Regions from separate parts of the Streptomyces sp. NPDC048211 genome, predicted to be linked through region 3. Evidence: riboswitches for the same ligand, from Rfam matches in the RefSeq annotation. Region 3 holds a riboswitch; each other region holds the start of a gene.
What was found. A riboswitch is a leader RNA that binds a small molecule or an ion and turns the genes downstream of it on or off. The one in region 3 is predicted to bind cobalamin.
Positions count from the first base shown of each region.

Region 1: it holds a riboswitch for cobalamin, as region 3 does, so the genes downstream of both, metE (5-methyltetrahydropteroyltriglutamate--homocysteine S-methyltransferase) here and ACGFZA_RS38090 (cobalamin biosynthesis protein) in region 3, are expected to answer to the same signal.
Region 2: it holds a riboswitch for cobalamin, as region 3 does, so the genes downstream of both, ACGFZA_RS18175 (prenyltransferase/squalene oxidase repeat-containing protein) here and ACGFZA_RS38090 (cobalamin biosynthesis protein) in region 3, are expected to answer to the same signal.

Region 1 is NZ_JBIDAD010000005.1:411,393-416,270, forward strand. It holds gene ACGFZA_RS21405 (carbohydrate binding domain-containing protein) at 1-852, shown strand, start outside; gene ACGFZA_RS21410 (carbohydrate kinase family protein) at 949-1,866, opposite strand; cobalamin riboswitch at 1,977-2,193, shown strand; gene metE (5-methyltetrahydropteroyltriglutamate--homocysteine S-methyltransferase) at 2,354-4,681, shown strand.
Region 2 is NZ_JBIDAD010000004.1:414,938-419,815, reverse strand. It holds gene ACGFZA_RS18190 (GNAT family N-acetyltransferase) at 1-83, shown strand, start outside; gene ACGFZA_RS18185 (LysE family translocator) at 150-788, opposite strand; gene ACGFZA_RS18180 (hypothetical protein) at 896-1,582, opposite strand; cobalamin riboswitch at 1,902-2,033, shown strand; gene ACGFZA_RS18175 (prenyltransferase/squalene oxidase repeat-containing protein) at 2,138-3,394, shown strand; gene ACGFZA_RS18170 (SCO2322 family protein) at 3,391-4,086, shown strand; gene ACGFZA_RS18165 (energy-coupling factor transporter transmembrane component T) at 4,083-4,878, shown strand, end outside.
Region 3 is NZ_JBIDAD010000018.1:22,683-27,560, reverse strand. It holds gene ACGFZA_RS38100 (anion permease) at 1-787, shown strand, start outside; gene ACGFZA_RS38095 (hypothetical protein) at 812-1,045, shown strand; cobalamin riboswitch at 1,207-1,339, shown strand; gene ACGFZA_RS38090 (cobalamin biosynthesis protein) at 1,474-2,466, shown strand; gene ACGFZA_RS38085 (cobyric acid synthase) at 2,463-4,004, shown strand; gene cobN (cobaltochelatase subunit CobN) at 4,001-4,878, shown strand, end outside.

The DNA.
Region 1 (4,878 bases), on a different contig from region 3:
GAGATGTACGACTACGAGGAGAAGCTCGGCACCGGGGCACAGCCGACCTCCACCAACGCGTTCCTGGACGGGAACAGCTACCACACCCCCGACCACAGCCAGTTCTCCGGCATGAACATCATCGACATGCGCATGCACATGAACTTCGGTGATGCCCCGAACGCGTTCAACAACGGCAAGGACTCCGACGACTCGACGAACGACGCCACGTACAACGTCGTCTACGTCGACAGCCACGACTACGGCCCCAACAAGAGCAGCGAACGCTACGCGGGCGGCACCGACGCCTGGGCCGAGAACATGGCCCTGATGTGGACCTTCCGCGGCATCCCGACCCTCTACTACGGATCGGAGATCGAGTTCCAGGCCGGCAAGAAGATCGACTGCGGTCCCACCTGTCCGCTGGCCACCACCGGCCGCGCCTACTACGGCGACCACCTCGCGGGCGACGTCACGTCCTCCGAGTTCTCCAAGGTCGACTCCGCCACCGGTGAGGTCGCCAACACCCTGGCCAAGCCCCTGGTCAAGCACGTCCAGCGGCTCAACGAGATCCGCAGGGCCGTCCCCGCCCTGCAGATGGGCCAGTACTCCACCGAGGGCATCACCGGACAGATGGCGTACAAGCGCCGCTACACCAGCGGGACGACGGACAGCTTCGCACTCGTCACCGTCACCGGCGGGGCCTCGTACACCGGGATCCCCAACGGCACCTACAAGGACGCCGTCACCGGTGACACGCAGGTCGTCACCGACGGAAAGCTCACCGTCGCCGCCCCCGGCAAGGGCAACATGCGCGTCTACGTGCTGAACGGGCCGGGCAGGATCGGTACAGCGGGCCCGTATCTGAAGTAGGAGCAGGCGGGAAACAGCGGCGCTCCAGCCGCGCAGTACGTGCCCCGGCGGGCCGGTGAGTCCGGACCGCCGGGGCACGCGCGCACGCCGCGACGGCTACGAACCGCCGCCGTCCGCCGCCAGCAGGGCTTCGCGGCCGATCATGGCGCTCGAGCCGGGAGCCGTACAGGCGAAGGCGCCCGCCACCGCGCCCAGACGGGCGGACCCGAGGGCGTCCCGGCCGTCGAGCCGTCCGTACAGGAACCCGGTGACGAACGCGTCGCCCGCGCCGTTGCTGTCCACCACCGGCGCCGGCGGAACCGTCGCCGGAACGTGGACCGGATCAGGGCCTCCGTCTCGGGTGAGGATGTAGGACCCCGCCGCGCCGTCCGTGGCGACGACCGTGCCGGCACGGCCCTCACGCACGATCTCCCGCATCACCGAGGGGGCGCGGTCGCCCGTCGCAGCCGCGCTGAAGAAGACGAGATCGGACCGGAGGGCGAACTCCCGCTGATGGTCGTTCAGCCCGTCCCAGTCGTGCAGATCGGTGGAGACCGGGATGCCGAGGGCCTCGATGTCGTCGTAGAGGAAGCGCGTGAAGTTCATGATGGACAGATGGACGTGGCGGGCCCGCCGCAGCCGGGGGAGATAGAAGTCCTGCGGCATCCGCAGATCCTCCGGGTCGCGGGCATCGTAGAACGACATCCGACGCCCGGTCGCGTCCACCAGGTTCACCGCACGACGGGTGCCCGCCGCCGAGATCAGCGGATGGAACTCCACATCGCCCTTGGCCAGTCGCTCGCGCACCTGCACACCGGTCCAGTCGTCGCCGATGCAGTCGAGCAGCGCGACGTCCAGCCCCAGCGCACGGGCGCCGAGCGCCACATTGCCCCCGGTATGGCCGGGCCACTCCTCGATCGGGCCGACCATGACCGAGTCGGCGAGCGGGACCGGCAGGGCGTCGACGCGGACGATGGTGTCCACCCCGCTGCCGCCGACCACCAAGACGTCGTATTCCGTGAGTTGTCGAACCACTGTGCCGCCTCTCTGTTCCCGCCGTGGCCAGTATGACCGAGGGCCCGTCACACATATCCGTCCCACCCGCGGGTCCGGAATGTGAACAACACCGTGCCGTGCGAGGCCTTAGGGTGGGTGGTGCAGCTGGTTCGCCCCTGTCCGCCAGGCAGGTGCGTCGCAAGAGGGAACCCGGTGGGAATCCGGGACTGCCCCGCAGCGGTGAGCGGGAACGACCGCCGTCATACGCACTGGATCCGAAGGGTCCGGGAAGCGACGGCCAGTAGGTGTCTGCCTCGGCAGACGTGCCCGCGAGTCCGAAGACCTGCCCGTTGCCCGCAACCGAACCCTCGGATGCGGAGATCTCGGTGACCTCGTGGGCGGGTCGGCGGCAGACAGCGGGTGGACGGGCACCGGGACGGTGCGGCGATCCGCCCGGTCCGTCACCCCTTCGCGCCCTCGACCCGATCCGGGATCCGCAGGAGACACGCTCGCGAAGGAGAGCTACGTGACATCCGAACCCACCACGGCGACGGCAGCGGCCACCGTGTTCGGCTACCCCCGCCAGGGCCATCACCGCGAACTGAAGAAAGCCGTCGAGGGCTACTGGAAGGGCGGCGTCACCGCCGAATCCCTCCGGGAGTCGGCCGCCGCCCTGCGCCGGGCGAACTGGGAGGAACTCGCGGCCGCCGGAATCGGTGAACTCCCCACCGGTGACTTCTCCCTCTACGACCACGTCCTGGACACCAGCGTCATGGTCGGTGCGATCCCGGACCGCCACCGGACCGCCGTGGAGGCCGATCCCCTGGACGGGTACTTCGCGATGGCCCGCGGCAGCCGGGAGGCGGCCCCGCTGGAGATGACCAAGTGGTTCGACACCAACTACCACTACCTGGTCCCCGAACTGGGCCCCGAAACGGTGTTCACCGCCGACTCCGGCAAGCAGGTCGCCGAGTTCCGCGAAGCCGCCCGCCTCGGCATGACGGGCCGGCCCGTCCTCGTCGGCCCCGTCACCTACCTCCTGCTGGCCAAGGCGGCCCCCGGCGCCCCAGCGGACTTCGACCCGCTGTCCCTCCTGGACCGGCTGCTGCCCGTGTACGCCGAGGTACTCGCCGACCTCAGGGCGGCGGGAGCCGCTTGGGCGCAGCTCGACGAGCCCGCCCTCGTCCAGGACCGCACGCCGGCGGAGCTGGACGCCGTCGCCCGCGCCTACGACCGGCTGGGCGGGTCGGACGACCGGCCGAAGCTCTTGGTCGCCTCCTACTTCGGGCGCCTCGGCACCGCCCTGCCCGTCCTGGCCCGGACTCCGGTCGAGGGACTGGCCCTCGACTTCACCGAATCCGGCGCCGCCAACCTCGCCGATCTCGCAGCCGCCGGCGGGCTGCCGGGCAAGCGGCTGGTCGCGGGCGTCGTCAGCGGCCGCAATATCTGGATCAACGACCTGGAGAAGTCACTCGCGACGCTGGGAACCCTGCTCGGTCTCGCCGGCCGGGTCGACGTCTCGGCCTCCTGCTCACTGCTGCACGTCCCCCTGGACGCCGATGCCGAGCGCGGCATCGACCCCCGGATCGGGCGATGGCTCGCCTTCGCCCGCCAGAAGACCGCCGAACTGGCCGTCCTCGCCCGCGGTCTCACCCGGGGCACGGGTGCCGTCGCGGCCGAACTCGCCACGAACCGGGCGGCCCTGGCCTCCCGCGCAGGGTCCACGCTGACCCGCGACCCGGCCGTGCGGGCCCGCGCCGCCGCCGTCACCGACGCGGACGGGCGCCGCTCGCAGCCGTACGCCGAGCGGACCGGTCTCCAGCGTGCGCATCTCGGGCTCCCCCTGCTGCCGACCACCACGATCGGATCCTTTCCGCAGACGGACGACCTGCGCACCGCGCGGGCCGACCTGCGGGCCGGCCGGCTCGACGGCCCCGGCTACGACAAGCGGATCGAGGCCGAGATCCGGGAGGTGATCTCCTTCCAGGAGGAGACCGGACTCGACGTCCTGGTGCACGGTGAGCCCGAACGCAACGACATGGTCCAGTACTTCGCCGAGCAGCTCACCGGCTACCTCGCCACCCGGCACGGCTGGGTCCAGTCCTACGGCACCCGCTATGTCCGCCCTCCGGTGCTGGCCGGCGACATCTCACGGCCGGACCCGATGACCGTCCGCTGGACCTCGTACGCGCAGTCCCTGACCACGCGCCCCGTCAAGGGCATGCTCACCGGGCCCGTCACCATGCTCGCCTGGTCGTTCGTCCGCGACGACCAGCCGCTCGCCGAGACCGCCCGCCAGGTGGCCCTGGCCCTCCGCGACGAGGTAGCCGACCTGGAGGCGGGCGGCACCTCGGTCATCCAGGTCGACGAACCCGCCCTGCGCGAGACCCTGCCGCTGCGGGCTGCCGAACACGCCGCCTACCTGGCGTGGGCCACCGAGGCGTTCCGCCTGACCACGGGCGGCGTACGGCCACAGACCCAGATCCATACCCACATGTGCTACGCCGAGTTCGGCGACATCATCCGCGCCATCGACGACCTCGACGCCGACGTCATCAGCCTGGAAGCGGCCCGCTCCCACATGGAGGTCGCCCGGGAGCTCGCCGATCACGGCTACCCGCGCGAGGCGGGACCCGGTGTCTACGACATCCACTCGCCGCGGGTGCCGAGCGCCGAGGAGGCGGCCGCCCTGCTGCGTACCGGACTCGACGCCCTGGGCGTGGACCGGCTGTGGGCCAACCCCGACTGCGGGCTCAAGACCCGGGGCTGGCCGGAGACCCGCGCCTCGCTGGTGAACCTCGTCGCGGCGGCTCGCACGGTCCGGGCGGAGGTGTCCACCGGCGGTACCGCCTGACCGGTGCCGGGGCCGGGGCAACCGCCACCCGGCGGACCCCGGTCCCGGCCCGCAGGCAGGCCTCCGGGCAGGCCCCGGCCTCCGGGCGGGCGGTCCGGTGGGAAGAGGGGGCCGCGCGGGACGCGGCCCCGGCCGGCATTCTCTGCGCGCGGCCCGGACCTCCGCTGGCTATGGTCGATCAGGGGCCATCGACCCGA
Region 2 (4,878 bases), on a different contig from region 3:
GGCGGCTGCCCGATTTCGTGGCGGTCGGCGAAGCCCGGTACGACAAGGTCTTCTGCATGCTGGATCTCCGCCGACGGGGCTGAACGCCCAACGAGAGACCCCCGGGGCGGCCTCGGCCAGGCGCCCCTGTCCCCGCCTCCGGTGCGGGATCAGTCCTTGCGCCCCGTCACGGCGATGGAAAGCCCGAGCCCGACCATCGTGAGCCCGCCGACGCCTCCGACCATCGAGAGCCGCCGGGGCGATCGGGCGAACCAGTCCCGTCCGGTCGCCGCGACCAGCCCCCACAGGCTGTCGGACGTCACCGCGATCATGTTGAAGACCAGTCCGAGCACCAGCATCTGCACCACGACATGCCCCTGCGCGCGGTCGACGAACTGCGGCAGCACGGCAGCGAAGAACACGACGGTCTTGGGGTTGGCCACCCCGACGGCGAACCCCTCCCACAAGGTGCGCCGACTGCTGCGCGCGGCCCCGCCACCGGTGAACGCGGCCTGCAGTGAGCCGCGTTGGCGCCACGCCTTGACGCCCAGGTACACCAGGTAGGCGGCACCGGCCAGTTTCAGCACCGTGAACACGAGGACGGAACGCTCGACGACCGAGCCGACCCCGAGCGCCACGGCCACGATGAGCACATAGGCACCCAAGGTGTTCCCCACGACCGTGGTCAGCGCGGCACGCCGCCCCTGCGCCAGCGCCCGCCCGATCACGAACAGGACGCTGGGCCCGGGGATCACAATCAGGAGGAACGACATAACCGCGAAGGCAAGCAAGCGCTCGGCAGAGACCATGAGGCTCATGCAACCACGGGCCGGGTTCCCCCTTCAGCTCCTTTTCCGGCACGAGGCTCCGGAGAGGGCGGCCTGCCGGCTTTCCGCACCACGGGCGGAGCCGTGGATCAGGACTTCTTCGGCCACACGTACAGCGTGCCGCTCACCGACGCCTCGTCCGACGAGTCGTCGATGTTCTCGATCAACGCCATGGAGACCGCGCCCTGGTCCGTGACCGAGCACAGCGCCGCGCCCTCGGCGAAGCCGCGCCCCTCGCGCTCGTAGCTGTCGAGCAGCCCCAGGGGGCCGAAGCCGGTCCTCGACGCCGCCTCGCAGGACTCGAAGGACTTCGGGAGTCCGGCCCGCAGGAGGCCCACGCGGGTGTTGGGCAGTGCGCGCAGCTTGTAGTTGTTGCTGTCGTTGCAGCTGTCGGGCCAGTACAGGAGTTCCGCCCCGCCGGGGTCCTTGGCCACGCCGATCAGGTCGCCCTTGACCAGGGCTTCCACCTTGCTCATGCCGTCGTCGAGATCCACCAGCTGCTGTTCGTCCTGGTTGCAGGGGGCGGGTGCCAGCCCCCACATCGTCTTGACTGCCTCCGCGTACCCGGCCGGCGCCGCGAGGTCGACGTCCGAGGGATCCGTGGCGCTCGGGGAGGCCGAGACCTTCGGGGTCGCGGGGGGCGACCCGGTCCTCGCCGAAGCGTGGTCCGGGCTCGACCGGGCGGAGGGCTCCGACTGCGGGCTGCTGGAGGCAGGGGCCGGGGCCGGGGCGGGTGCCGAGACGGGATCGCGGTCGGAACCGTTGTTGAAGATCACCGTGGCCAAGATGCCGACCAGCGGGACCGCGATCCCACCGACCCACCACGCCCACCGGGGCGGATCCGTGCTCGGCGGCGCCGGCGGTACGGGGGGAGGGGGCGGCGGGGTGCCGGGCGGCCGGGAAGGGGGCGGGGGGAATCCCCCGGCACCTGTCGTCATACCCGTTCACCCTCTCAACCCGGCTGATTCCTGAGCGGGTTGCAGTTTAACGATCACCGTCCGAAAGGGCCATGGACTATCCGGGCGTTGCGGGCGGGCAAGGCCTGTCGCCGCGCCCTCCCGGCCTCCGGCGCCCGGGGCAAGGGCCCTCAGCAGCCTCCCGGTAGAGTGAGCGGGTCGTCATCATGCCCGTTCAGGGGGAAGCCGGTGCGAATCCGGCGCTGACCCGCAGCCGTGACCGCCGCCGTGGCGGAAGCCGGAATGCCCTGTCCGTGTCGTGACCGGCTCGCGCCATCGGACCCCCGGTGGCCGGCACCGTCGAGGTATACGGAGCCGGAGCCTGGTGCCTGTGTGTGCCTGTGCCCGGTTCCCCCAGGAGAGGCCCCGCCCGCCATGACCGTACGCCGCAGCGCAGCTGCGCTCGCCGCCACCGCCACCGTGCTCTGTGCGGCCGCAGCCCCGGCCGCAGTCGCCGCGCCGTCCCCCTCCCCGTCCGTGGCGCTGCCCTCGGGGCTGTACGGCACGAAGGACCCGACGTACGACGGGGTCTGGCGGCAGTCGCTGGCGTTCATCGCGCAGCGGACCGTGGGTGTCACGCCGGCCGCCGAGGCCGTCGACTGGCTGATCGGCCAGCAGTGCGACAGCGGCGCCTTCCCCGCGTACCGCCCCGACGCCTCCGTGCCCTGCGACGCCAAGACCATGATCGACACCAATGCGACCGCGGCCGCCGTGCAGGCGCTGCACGAGGTCCGCGGCCACGAGGATCTCGTCGCGACCGGCGTCGACTGGCTGAAGTCGGTCCAGAACGAGGACGGCGGCTGGGGTTACACCGCCGGCAGCCCCAGTGACGCGAACTCCACCTCGATCGTCATCGGCACCCTCGGGCGGGCCGGGCAGAAGCTCGGCGACGTGACGACGGACGGCGGCAGGACGCCGTACGACGCCCTGCTCACCTTCGCCATCCCCTGCGGCGGCAAGGACGGCGGCGCGTTCGCGTACCAGCCCGACAAGGCCGGCAAGCTCGCCGCCAACGGCGACGCCACCGCCGCCGCCGTGCTCGGCTCCCTCGGCAAGGGCTTCGTCATCGGGGACACCGCCGCGGTCAAGGACCCCACCTGCACCAAGGGCAAGGCGCTCAAGCCCGAGCAGGCGGCCCAGAACGGCGCCTACTACCTCGCGGGCGCCCTCGCGAAGACCGGCCACCTCGACTCGCCGCCGATGCCCGGCGCCGAGGACAGCGCCCCGCAGCCCGACTTCGGCAACACCGCCGACGCGGTCGTCGCCCTGTCCGCGTCCGGTCACAAGGACAAGGCCGAGGCGTCCGCGAAGTGGCTGGCGGAGAACTCCGCGGCATGGGCGAAGGAGAACGGTCCCGCCGCCTACGCGCAGCTGGTCATGGCCGCCCACGCCACCGGGGCGGACGTCCACGACTTCGGCGGCGCGGACCTCGTCAGCCGGCTGAACGCGACCGGGCCCGAGCCCGCCGCCGTCAAGAAGCCGACGGCGGCCGCCACCCAGGAAGAAGAGAAGAAGGACAGCGGCGACGGGGACGGGATCGGCGGTGTCTGGTGGTTCGTCGGGATCGGACTCGCCGTCGGCGCGGGTGCCGGGTTCCTGATCAGCGGCCGCCGCAAGAACCAGCAGCTGTGAGGGGCGCCGGACGGGCCACCGCGCTGCTGGTGGTCCTGGGCGCCGTACTGGCCGTGCTCGGTACGGGCACGGCCCAGGCCGCGGGCTACCGCTACTGGTCGTTCTGGGAGGGCTCCGGCAAAGGCTGGGCGTATGCCACCCAGGGGCCGTCGCTGGTCCGCCCGGACGACGGTTCGGTGCAGGGCTTCCGGTTCGCAGTGAGTGCGGACTCCCAGGACGCGGCCAAGCCGCGCCGCTCCCCCGACTTCGCGAAGATCTGCGCGGACACGCCCGCCGAGGACGGCACCAAGCGGGTCGCGCTCGTGATCGATCCGGGTACGCCCGCCGACGCCCCCGACGGGGAGACGCCGCCCGCGCCGCGTACCGCGTGTGCGCGGGTGGCACCGGACGCCAGCAGTGCGGAGGCCCTCGCGGCGGTGGCCAAGCCGCTGCGTTACGGCAGTGACGCGCTGCTCTGCGCGATCTCCGGCTATCCGGCCTCCGGCTGCGGTGAGCAGGTGTCCGGAAACGAGGAGGGCAACGGCGGCAGGACCGCCACGGCCGAGGCCTCCGCGCCCACGTCGGCGGGTGTCGCCGCCGGTGACAGCGGTTCGGACGGCGGCGGGCCGTCCGCCGGGGTCCTCGCCGGAGTGGGCGCCGTCCTGCTCCTCGGCATCGCCGCAGTCGCGCAGGCCCGCCGCCGCCGCGGATGACCGGCACGACAGCCGCGCCTACGGACGTCCCGCCGGGCCGGTTCCGTGCCTGGCGCGCCCCCGCGGCCACCCGGAGCAACGCCCTGCCCGCGGGGGCCTGGTGGCTGTGGGCGCTCGGGCTCGCCACCGCCGCGTCCCGGACGACCAATCCGCTGCTGCTCGGCCTGCTGGTCGGCGTGGCGGGCTACGTGGTGGCGGCGCGCCGCACGGATGCGCCGTGGGCCCGGTCGTACGGGGCTTTCATCAAGATCGGCCTGTTCGTCATCGGGGTGCGCCTGCTCTTCTCCGCCTTCCTCGGCTCCCCGATCCCGGGTACGCATGTCGTGTTCGAGCTGCCCGAGGTGCCGCTGCCCGACTGGGCGAAGGGCGTCCGGATCGGGGGCCGGGTCACCGCCGAGCAGCTGTTGTTCGCCCTGTACGACGGGGCGAAGCTGGCGGCGCTGCTGATCTGTGTCGGCGCGGCGAACTCGCTCGCCAATCCGGCCCGGCTGCTGAAGTCGCTGCCGGGTGCGCTGTACGAGGCCGGGGTGGCCGTCGTCGTCGCGATGACGTTCGCGCCCAACATGGTGGCCGACGTGGTGCGGCTGCGTACCGCCCGGCGGCTGCGCGGCCGGCCGACCGGTGGGGTGCGGGCCGTGCTCCAGATCGGGCTGCCGGTGCTGGAGGGCGCGCTGGAGCGGTCCGTCGCGGTGGCCGCGTCGATGGACGCGCGGGGGTACGGGCGTACCGCCCAGGTCCCGGCGGCCGTCCGGCACACCACGAACGTCCTCACGCTCGGCGGGCTGCTCGGTG
Region 3 (4,878 bases):
CATCGGCGGAAAGGTCACGGGCGGCGCCCAGGAGAAGGCCACCGCCAAGGGGTACCGCGCCGGCCAGATCGCCTCGGCCGGGCTCGTATCGCTCGCCCACGGCACCAACGACGCGCAGAAGACCATGGGCATCATCACGCTCGCCCTGGTCACCGGCGGCGTCCTCGCCCCCGGCTCCAACCCGCCGGTGTGGGTCATCGTGTGCGCCGGCCTCGCCATCGCGCTCGGCACCTACCTGGGCGGCTGGCGCATCATCCGCACCATGGGCAGCGGCCTGACCGAGCTGAAGCCGCCGCAGGGCTTCGCCGCCCAGACCAGTGCGGCCACGGTCATCCTGGCCTCCTCTCACCTCGGCTTCTCCCTCTCCACCACCCAGTCCTGCTCCGGCGCCGTCATGGGCGCGGGCCTCGGCCGCAAGGGCGGCGTGGTCCGCTGGTCCACCGCCACCCGGATGTTCGTCGCCTGGGGTCTGACCCTGCCGGCCGCCGGTCTGGTCGGTGCGGGCGCTGAGTTCCTCACCAAGCAGGGCACCTGGGGTGTCGTGGTCGTAGCGGCGCTGCTGATCGCCGGCTCCGGTGCGATCTGGATGCTGTCGCGGCGCAAGCCCGTCGGACACGACGACGTCGCCCCGGCCGGTGCGGACGCCGAGCCCGCGGGTGTCGTCACCACGGCCATCGCGGCCGTCAGCCCGCCGCCCACCGCGGCTGCCCAGCCCCATGACCTCATGGCCACCATCCCGGCCCCCGCCGGGCCGGTCACCGACCCGGCCCGACCCGCCACGGTCTAGAGCCTCCGGTAAGGACAGATCTCCATGAACATCGACTGGGCAGCCCTCGGCACCGTCTTCGGCGTCTCGCTCGTCGCCACCGTCGCGCTGGTGGGCCTCTTCACCCTCGGCATCGCCGGCCTCTCCAAGCAGCCGGAACCGGCCGCACAGGGCGGATCGACGGGCGGATCGCTCGTACTGGCCCGCACCGGCGCGTACGTCTGCTTCGCGCTGTGCGCCGCCGCCGTGGCCTACGGCATCTATCTGATCGTCGCCTGAGACCACACCCTCCCCTTCCCGCTCACCCGCATCGGGCCGGACGCACCTCGTGTGCGCCCGGCCCGATGTGCGTCTGCGCACACTGCACCGCCGCAGGTCAACGGCAAGTTGACGGGCGTTCGCAGAGCGTGGTGGACTGCCGGAGCCATTACGGCGACAGCAGAGGAAGCCGGTGCGAATCCGGCGCGGTCCCGCCACTGTCACCGGGGAGCAGTCCCCCACCACTGGAAGTCACGGTCCACGCAAGCGGACTGGAAGGCCGGGGGAACTGCGGATCCGGAAGCCAGGAGACTCTCGTCGCCGTCACGTCGAACCAGGGCGCGGACCCTGAGTGAGGACATATCGCCATGCCCGGCTGCCGTGCGTTCCCTCCTGTGCGACTCAGAACAGGCCCCAAGGTCCTTCGAGGCGCAACGGCCGGCTGAACCGTGCGTGCCGATCGCATCTTCGCGTACGGCGCCACAGCCGGTCTGATCGGCGATCTGCTGCTCGGTGACCCCCGCAGGGGGCACCCGGTCGCCGTCTTCGGGCGGGCCGCGGCAGGCGTCGAACGCCGTCTGTGGCGCGACCATCGCGGGTGGGGCGCCCTGCACACCCTGGTCTGCGCCGGAGGCGCCGCCGGGGGTGCCGCGCTGGCCTCCCGCGCCCTGCGCCACCACCCCGCCGCGTCCGTCGCCCTGACCGCCGCCGCCACCTGGTCCGTCGTCGGCGGTACGTCGCTGGGGCGCGAGGCCCGGGCCATCGGTGGCGCGCTCGCCGCCGGGGACATCGAGCTGGCCCGTGAGCGCCTGCCGCACCTGTGCGGCCGCGACCCGCACTCCCTGGACGGGCCGCAGATCGCCCGCGCCGTCGTGGAGTCCGTCGCCGAGAACACCTCGGACGCCGTCGTCGGCGCCCTGGTGTGGGGCGCGCTGGGCGGGGTGCCCGGACTCGTCGGCTTCCGGGCCGCCAACACGCTCGACGCGATGGTCGGTCACAAGTCGCCCCGCTACCGGCGCTACGGCTGGGCATCGGCCCGCCTCGACGACGTCGCGGGCTGGCCGGGCGCCCGGCTGACGGCCCTGCTCGCCGTGACCGCCGGGGGACGGCCACGCGGAGCGGCCCGTGCCTGGCGGGCCGACGCCGCCGGGCACCCGAGCCCCAACGCGGGGCCGGTGGAAGCCTCGTTCGCGGGCGCGCTCGGCGTACGGCTCGGCGGGACGCTCGCCTACGGCGGCCGGGTCGAGCACCGTCCCGTGCTCAACGGGGAGACGGGCCGCGCGGTGGAGCCCGAGGACATCGAACGGGCCGTACGGCTGTCGCGTCGCGTGAGCGCGCTGGCCCTCGGCGTGAGCGTGGCCGCCCGGCTGGGCGCGGGGCTCGCCGCCCGGCGCCTCACCCGGACCCCGGAAACGCGCATCCCAGGACGGAGACGGACATGAGCGGCGGACTGCTGGTCGCCGGAACCACATCGGACGCGGGCAAGAGCGTCGTCACGGCCGGCATCTGCCGCTGGCTGGTGCGCCGGGGCGTGAAGGTGGCGCCGTTCAAGGCACAGAACATGTCGCTCAACTCCTTCGTCACCCGCGAGGGCGCCGAGATCGGCCGCGCCCAGGCCATGCAGGCCCAGGCCGCCCGGGTGGAGCCGACCGCGCTGATGAACCCGGTGCTGCTCAAACCGGGCAGCGACCGCTCCAGCCAGGTCGTCCTGATGGGGCGTCCGGTCGGCGAGATGAGCGCACGCGGCTACCACGGCGGCCGGCAGGAATCGCTTCTGTCGACCGTCGTGGACTGCCTGGAGCAGCTTCGGGGCACGTATGACGCAGTGATCTGCGAGGGGGCGGGCAGTCCGGCCGAGATCAATCTGCGGCGCACGGACATCGTGAACATGGGCATCGCACGGGCGGCACGCTTCCCGGTGGTGGTCGTCGGCGACATCGACCGCGGAGGGGTCTTCGCCTCGTTCTTCGGTACGACGGCGCTGCTCTCGGCCGAGGACCAGTCGCTGATCGCGGGCTATCTGGTCAACAAGTTCCGCGGCGACGTCTCGCTGCTGGAGCCGGGCCTGGACATGCTGCGCGATCTCACGGGACGGCCCACCTACGGGGTACTGCCGTTCGCCCACGGCCTCGGCATCGACGAGGAGGACGGACTGCGGGTCTCGCTGCGGGGCGCCGTACGGGAGTCGGTGCTCGCGCCGCCGCACGGCGAGGACATCCTGCGCGTCGCCGTGTGCGCCGTGCCGCTGATGTCCAACTTCACCGACGTGGACGCGCTGGCGGCCGAACCGGGCGTCGTCGTGCGGTTCGTGGACCGCGCCGAGGAACTCCACGACGCCGACCTCGTCATCGTGCCCGGCACCCGCGGCACCGTGAAGGCGCTGGCCTGGCTGCGCGAGCGCGGGCTCGCCGACGCCCTGCTGCGACGCGCCGCCGAGGGCCGCCCGGTGCTGGGCATCTGCGGCGGCTACCAGATCCTCGGCGAACACATCGAGGACGACGTGGAGTCGCGCGCCGGGCGGGTGGACGGGCTCGGACTGCTGCCCGTAACCATCCGGTTCGACCGCGAGAAGACCCTCGCCCGGCCAACCGGTGAGGCGCTCGGCGCCCCCGTCGAGGGGTACGAGATCCACCACGGCGTCGCGGACGTGCGCGGCGGCGAGCCCTTCCTCACGGACGGGCAGGGGCAGCGCCTGGACGGCTGCCGCTCCGGTTCCGTGTGGGGCACCCACTGGCACGGCTCGCTGGAGAGCGACGCCTTCCGCCGCCGCTTCCTGACGGAGATCGCGCAGGCGGCCGGCCGGCGCTTCGTCCCGGCCCCCGACACCTGTTTCGCCGGCCTGCGCGAGGAACAGCTCGACCGCCTCGGCGACCTCATCGAAGAACACGCGGACACCGATGCGCTGTGGCGACTCATCGAGTCGGGCGCACCGGCAGGACTTCCCTTCATCGCCCCCGGAGCACCTGGAGCACGCGCATGAACGCCCCGCTGACCGCCCCGCTGAGCACCGTGTTGCTGTTGTCGACCGCCGACACCGACCTCCTCGCCGCCCGCGCCTCGGGCGCCCCCTTCCGGATCGGCAACCCGACCCGTATCGACGTCCACGAGGAACTCCCCGCGCTGATCGAGGGCTCCTCCGTCGCCGTGGTCCGTCTGCTGGGCGGCAAGCGTGCCTGGGAGGACGGGCTGGCCGCCCTGAAGGCGGCCGGCATCCCGACCGTGCTGCTCGGCGGTGAGACCGTGCCGGACGCGGAGCTGATGGCCGAGTCGTCCGTACCGGCCGGGGTCGTCGCCGAGGCGCTGCGCTACCTGGTGGAGGGCGGCCCGGGAAACCTCGTCGAGCTGGCCCGCTTCCTCTCCGACACCGTCCTGCTCACGGGGCACGGCTTCGCCGAACCGCAGAAGATGCCCGAGTGGGGCCTGCACGGCAGCCGTAGTTTCACCGAGGGCCGCCCGACCGTCGGCGTGCTCTTCTACCGGGCTCATCACCTCTCCGGCAACACCTCGTTCGTCGACGTGCTGTGCGACGCCGTCGAGGCGCGCGGCGCCAACGCCCTTCCCGTGTACTGCGGTTCGCTGCGCGGTGCGGACGCCGGACTGTACGAGCTGCTCGGCCGGGCCGACGCCCTGGTCGCCACGGTGCTCGCGTCCGGCGGCACCCGCGCGTCGGACGCCTCCGCCGGGGGCGACGACGAGGCCTGGGACATCGGCGCGCTCGCCGACCTGAACGTGCCTGTGCTGCAAGGGCTCTGCCTGACCTCCTCGCGCGCCGCGTGGGACGCCTCGGACGCCGCGCTCTCCCCCATGGACGCGGCGATGCAGGTCGCCATCCCGGAGTTCGACGGCCGCCTCAT